Saccharothrix violaceirubra: one gene and its partner. The protein of the gene in region 2 interacts with the protein of the main gene of each other region in a pairwise test. Links are inferred from orthologs where the notes say so. Each region holds a gene or a part of one and is shown on either strand. Other genes may lie near its edges. The genes, in order: rlmN and ftsZ.

Region 1 (3,209 bases), 160 kb from region 2 along the record:
CTCGCCTTCGTGGACCCGCAGCGTGAGGTCGTCCACGACGGTCTGGTCGGCGAAGCGCTTGGTCACCCCGGACAGACCCGCCTCCACCGGCGCGTACGTGTCGGGGGTTCGTCCCTGTGCCGGACGGAAGCCCGGTTCGGTCACCTCGTCGCCTTCCAGGCAGGACGTGACCCGCCGGCGGTGGCGGGGCGCGACGCCGACGCGCGCGAGGGCCGAGGGTAGACGCGATCACGGTGCCGCGCACCTCACGTCTCGCGTGGTCGCGCCGTGTGCGACGATTGCCGCGTCTTCGAAAGTGATCGGGAGCAGGAAGGTCGTGCGCTGTGTCCTCGTCCTCTGAGCCGCGTCCGGCGGTCGACACCCACGACGAGCCGTCCGCCGCGTGGGGCTGGCACGGCACGTTCCCCAAGGGCATCCGGATCGCGGGCTGGCTGTCGGTGCTGGCCACGTTCAGCCTGCTGATCGGCAACCACCACGGGCGGACCGAAGACCTGTACATCGTCGCGTTCGGCGGCGGCATGGCGATCCTGCTCATCTGGGAGCAGGTGCGCAGCCGCACGTCGTGGCGCCGCAAGTAGTTCTGTCCCGGAGATACGGGCGGATGTCCACATTCGCCCGTTCGGGTCAGCCCGGTCCCAACTGTCGGACGTCGGTTGCGCGCATGCGCATGGGTCGATTGGCTCAGTGCCGCGCGCGCACCTCCCGTCGTCACTTCAGAACAGGACCAACGCCATGTCCGTCACGGACGAGCTTCTGGCGAACAACGCCGCCTACGCCGAGCAGTTCAGCGGGCCGCTCCCGCTGCCGCCGGCCAAGCACGTCGCGGTCGTCGCGTGCATGGACGCGCGCCTCGACGTGTACCGCATCCTCGGGTTGAACGAGGGCGAGGCGCACGTCATCCGCAACGCGGGCGGCGTGGTGACCGAGGACGAGATCCGGTCGCTGGCCATCAGCCAGCGCCTGCTCGGCACCCGCGAGATCATCCTGATCCACCACACCGACTGCGGCATGCTGACGTTCACCGACGACCAGTTCAAGCGGTCGATCCAGGACGAACTCGGCATCAAGCCCTCGTGGGCCGCCGAGGCGTTCCCCGACCTGGACGAGGACGTGCGCCAGTCGATCAAGCGCATCCGCGACAACCCGTTCGTGCCGGTGAAGGACTCCGTGCGCGGCTTCGTGTTCGACGTCGCGACCGGAAAGCTCAACGAGGTCGTCTGACCCTGTGACGGGCGGGCCCGCGTGAGGCCCGCCCTCACCCCTCGGCGGCCAGCTGCCCGCAGGCGGCTGCGATCTCCTGGCCGCGCGTGTCCCGCACGGTGCACGCCACGCCCTGCGCCTCGACCCGGCGGACGAACTCGCGTTCGACCGGCTTGGGCGAGGCGTCCCACTTCGACCCCGGCGTGGGGTTCAGCGGGATCACGTTCACGTGCACGAGCTGCCCGAGGTGCTTGCGCAGCACCTTGCCGAGCAGGTCGGCACGCCAACCCTGGTCGTTGATGTCGCGGATCAGGGCGTACTCGATCGACACCCGACGTCCGGTCTTGTCGGCGTAGCCGCGCGCGGCCTCCAGGACCTCGGCGACCTTCCACCGCGTGTTGACCGGCACGAGCGTGTCGCGCAACTCGTCGTCCGGGGTGTGCAGCGACACCGCCAGCCGGACCTGGAGACCCTCGTCGGTGAGCTTGCGGATCGCGGGCACGAGGCCGACTGTCGACACGGTCACCGACCGCTGCGAGATGCCCAGGCCCGCCGGCGCCGGGTCGCAGATGCGGTGCACGGCCTCGACCACGCGCTTGTAGTTGGCCAGCGGCTCGCCCATGCCCATGAACACGATGTTCGACAGTCGGCCGGGGCCGCCGGGCAGTTCGCCGTCACGCATGGCCGCCGCGCCCCGCCGCACCTGGTCCACGATCTCGGCGGTGGACAGGTTGCGGGTCAGCCCGGCCTGGCCGGTGGCGCAGAACGGGCACGCCATGCCGCAGCCGGCCTGGCTGGAGATGCACAGCGTGGCCCGGTCGGGGTAGCGCATGAGGACGCTCTCGACCAGCGTGCCGTCGTGGGCGCGCAGCAGCGTCTTGCGGGTCGTGCCGCCGTCGGCCTCGACGCTGCGCAACTCGGTCCACAGGGTCGGCATCAGGTCGGCGACCAGGCGCGACCGGCTCGCGGCCGGGATGTCGGTCATCTCGTCGGGGTCGACGGCCAGGCGGCCGAAGTAGTGGTTCGACAGCTGCGCGGCGCGGAACGGCTTCTCGCCGAGCGCGGCGACGGCCTCCCGGCGCTGGTCGGCGGTGAGGTCGGCGAGGTGGCGCGGCGGCAGGCCGCGCTTGGGCGCGTCGAAGACAAGAGGGAGCGCAGTCATGGCCGCTCCAGTGTCCCACGTCGCCCCGACCTGATTGACCGTTGCATCGCGATACATTCCGATATATCGTCGACCTGTCACAACCGATCGACGACAGGAGTGAACGATGTTCTCCCACTTCGACAGGCCCCAGCGACGTCACCACCGCGACCGCGGCTTCGGCGATCCCCGCGGTGGCTTCGGCGGCGGCTTCGGGCCGTTCCGCCCGCCGATGCCGCCCCAGCCGCCGGAACCACCGGAGTTCTTCGGCCGAGGCGGTCCGGGGCGGGGCGGACGACGCGGCGGACGTCAGCGCAAGGGCAACGTGCGCGTCGCCGTGCTCGCACTGCTCGCGGAACGCGAGATGCACGGCTACGAGATGATCCAGGAGATCGGTCGCCGCACCGACGGCCTCTGGCGGCCCAGCCCCGGCTCGGTCTACCCGACGCTGCAGCTGCTGGCCGACGAGGGACTGGTCTCCTCCAGCGAGGAGGCGGGCGGCAAGAAGCTGTTCTCCCTCACGGAGACCGGCCGGGCCGAGGCGGCCAAGTTCGAGGGCGCGCCGCCGTGGCAGCAGGTCACCGACGACATCGACGACCACGCCATGAAGCTGCACACCGCGTCGGGCCACCTCGCGTCCGCGTTGCGGCAGATGGCTCACGCCGGCACGCGTGAGCAGAAGACGCGGGCGATCGAGATCGTCAACGAGGCCCGCCGCCAGCTCTACGCGATCCTCGGTGAGATCGACGTCGAGGAGGACACGGACGACTGACCGCGCAGCAGACCCGTCGGCTTCACCCGGGTGTGCACGCGGTAGCCCACTTCGAACGACAGGCCGGGCGTGCGGGCGATCGCGCGCTCGGCCACC
Region 2 (3,177 bases):
GCGGGGAACGTCTTCGTCACCGCAAGCAGTTCGACCCCTGCCGGGTCGCGTTCGGCGGACGCGCACGCCTTGTCGATGCGTTCGCGGACCTCGGCCAGGTTCGCGGCCAACTCCTCGACCCGGTTCACGCGTCCACCCAGACGACGCCGGCGAAGCGCCCGGTACCGGGATCGCGTCGATGGCTGAACAGCGTGCGTTCCTCGACGGTGCACCTCGGGTCGACGCCGACGCGGGTCACCCCGGAATCGGCGAGCTGCTGCCAGATGCCCGCGCGCAGGTCGAGCGCCGGCTTCCCGGCCCGGGTCTTGGCCGCACTGCCGGGCAGGTGCTTGTCGACGTCGGCACGCATGTCGAAGGGCACCTCGTAACACGCGCCGCAGACCGCGGGCCCCAACAGCACCTCGATCCGTTCACGTACCGCGCCGAGTCCCTCCATCGCGTCGAGCGCGGCGGTGACGACGCCGACCCGTGCGCCGACCCGGCCGGCGTGCACCGCACCGACCACTCCCGCGACCGGGTCGCCGAGCAGGACGGGGACGCAATCGGCGACCAGGACGACCAGACCAAGCCCGACCTGATCGGTGACCAGCGCGTCGGTCGCCTCCACCGCGCGGGCGCGTGGACCGTCGACGACACCGACCGTGCGTCCGTGCACCTGTTCCATCCACACGAGCCGGTCGGGCGCGAGTCCGATCCCCTCGGCCAGTCGCCGGCGGTTGGCCGCGACGGCGTCGGTGTCGTCACCGACGTGGTCGCCGAGGTTGAACGTGTCGAAGGGGGGACGCGAGGCCCCACCTTCCCTGGTGGTCACCACACGACGGATCTGCACGTGGACAGCCTGCCACGCACCGCGGCACGACCCCGTCGCCGGAGTGGACACGGCACGGGTACCGAAACGCGTTCGTCGCACCCCCCGTGTACACAAACGCGTTTGTGTACACGGCAGCGCGACAGAAACAGACACACGACCACACACGGTCCCGGCCACGTGGATCGCTCCCCGAGCGCACGACCGTGCCGCGCCACCGCGCACGGACGTGCGCGGTGGGCGGTCAGCGACGCATGAACGGCGGAACGTCGACCTCGTCGTCCGGATCGTCGGTCACGGGCACCGCACGGCTGGGCAACGTGCCCGAGGTCGGCAACGACGTGGGCAGCGTCCGGTGCACCGGCTGGGGTACCGACTGCGGCACCGTGGACGACGTGCCGTACCCGCCGTTGCCCTGGGCGTGCTGCGGCTGGTGCTGCGGTTGCGCCGGCTGGGAGTGCTGCGGCTGCGGCGGGACGATCGGACGCTGCGGCACCGCCTGCTCGACCGGCGGTGCCGGGTTCGGGTTGACGTGACCCGCCTGCCCGGACACCATCGGTGTCCCCCGGGGCGGCGACGACAGCGCCTGGGGTTCGAGCTTCTTGTGCGTCGGTCCGCCGCTGTCGAACCCCGCCGCGATGACCGTGACCCGGACCTCGTCGCCGAGCGAGTCGTCGATCACCGTACCGAAGATGATGTTGGCGTCCGGGTGCGCGGCCTCCTGCACCAGCGACGCCGACTCGTTGATCTCGAACAGGCCGAGGTCCGACCCGCCCGCGATCGACAGCAGCACGCCGTGCGCACCCTCCATGGACGCCTCCAGCAGCGGCGAGTTGATCGCCTTCTGGGCGGCTTGCACGGCCCGTCCCTCACCGCGCGCCGAACCGATGCCCATCAACGCCGAACCGGCGCCGGACATGACCGACTTGACATCGGCGAAGTCCAGGTTGATCAGACCGGGCGTGGTGATCAGGTCGGTGATGCCCTGGACACCGGACAGCAGCACCTCGTCCGCCGAGCGGAAGGCGTCCATCAACGAGACGCCGATGTCGCCGAGCTGGAGCAGCCGGTCGTTGGGGATGACGATGAGCGTGTCGCACTCGTTGCGCAGCGCCTGGATGCCCTCTTCGGCCTGCTTGGCCCGGCGCTTGCCCTCGAACGAGAACGGCCTGGTGACCACACCGATGGTCAGCGCGCCGAGCTTGCGCGCGATCGACGCGACGACCGGCGCGCCGCCGGTACCCGTGCCGCCGCCCTCGCCCGCCGTCACGAAGACCATGTCGGCCCCCTTGAGGACCTCCTCGATCTCCTCGCGGTGGTCCTCCGCGGCCTTGTGGCCGACCTCGGGGTTCGCGCCCGCGCCCAGGCCGCGGGTCAGTTCACGGCCGATGTCGAGCTTCACGTCGGCGTCGGACATCAGCAACGCCTGCGCGTCGGTGTTCACCGCGATGAACTCGACGCCCTTGAGCCCGACCTCGATCATCCGGTTGACGGCGTTCACGCCGCCGCCGCCGATGCCGACGACCTTTATCACCGCGAGGTAGTTGTGCGGGGGCGTCATCGGGCCGCCTTCCTGATCGTGTCCGTGCTGGTGCTGGAGTGGATGACCACCGGTGTCACAGCCCGGACGGATCTCCACCCGGATTGAAACCCTTCACCAGAGGTGCAGAGTTATGTCAACCCCGTATGTTCCTGCTGGACGTTATGCATCGGGAATGCCTTGGTCCAGCAGCCACGCCGTGTCTTGTCCCGACCGGGTGAGCGAGGTCTACTCGCCGGTCGTCCCGTCGAGCAGTTCGCGCACCGCGTCCAGGTGTCCCGCGTGCCGACCCGTCTCCTCGATCATGTGGATCAACACCCAGCGCACGGAAAGCCGTCGGTCGCCGCGGAACGGGACCTCGTGGTCGAGTTCCACTCCGTCGACGTACGAACGACTGGCCGTGCACTCCGCAGCGTAGTCGGCGAGCAAACCGGAGATCGTCTCGCCCGGCTCGACCCTCCAGTCGGCGTCCGGGTCTTCGCGCGTATACGGCGCGCTGCTTGGTTCCCCGGCCAGGGCCACCCGAAACCAGTAGTTCTCCACCCAGCGCAGGTGCTTCACGATCCCGGCCGCCGTGGTCAGCGGTGACGGCAGCACGACGCGCCGCGCATCCTCTTCGGACAGGCCCGCGCACTTGAGCGCGATCGTGCCGCGCAGGTAGTCCAGAAAGGCGCTGAGCAGCTCTTTTTCCGAGCCGGTGAACGGTACCTCGACCCGGTCGTCGATCACTTCTGAAGTCATGGCGGCAGTATGTCCGCGCGCTGGGACGAACACGATCGGATTAACCCACCGGTACGCGCTGTGAATCACGACACGGTCGGCAGTTCGG

What was found.
Region 1: the proteins of ftsZ (region 2) and rlmN interact in binary tests that used the Escherichia coli proteins (3 or more experiments, as listed by UniProt). The link is inferred for Saccharothrix violaceirubra from one-to-one orthologs.

The regions. Positions count from the first base shown.
Region 1 is NZ_JACHJS010000001.1:1,275,309-1,278,517, reverse strand. What follows is about bases 310-3,203. They hold rlmN (dual-specificity RNA methyltransferase RlmN), read right to left. Parts: upstream 2,363-3,203; coding sequence 1,256-2,362; downstream 310-1,255. Other genes in these bases: F4559_RS06545 (class I SAM-dependent methyltransferase), read right to left, coding at 3,065-3,203; F4559_RS06550 (PadR family transcriptional regulator), read left to right, coding at 2,469-3,113; F4559_RS06560 (beta-class carbonic anhydrase), read left to right, coding at 733-1,221; F4559_RS06565 (DUF2631 domain-containing protein), read left to right, coding at 324-578. Outside these bases: F4559_RS06570 (ABC transporter ATP-binding protein), read right to left, coding at 1-144; more of F4559_RS06545, read right to left, coding at 3,204-3,209.
Region 2 is NZ_JACHJS010000001.1:1,431,850-1,435,026, reverse strand. What follows is about bases 212-3,073. They hold ftsZ (cell division protein FtsZ), read right to left. Parts: upstream 2,370-3,073; coding sequence 1,053-2,369; downstream 212-1,052. Other genes in these bases: F4559_RS07260 (DinB family protein), read right to left, coding at 2,577-3,073; pgeF (peptidoglycan editing factor PgeF), read right to left, coding at 212-829. Also shown: F4559_RS07275 (YggS family pyridoxal phosphate-dependent enzyme), read right to left, coding at 1-128; more of pgeF, read right to left, coding at 125-211; more of F4559_RS07260, read right to left, coding at 3,074-3,089; F4559_RS07255 (cell division protein FtsQ/DivIB), read right to left, coding at 3,155-3,177. UniProt on the Escherichia coli protein: Essential cell division protein that forms a contractile ring structure (Z ring) at the future cell division site. The regulation of the ring assembly controls the timing and the location of cell division.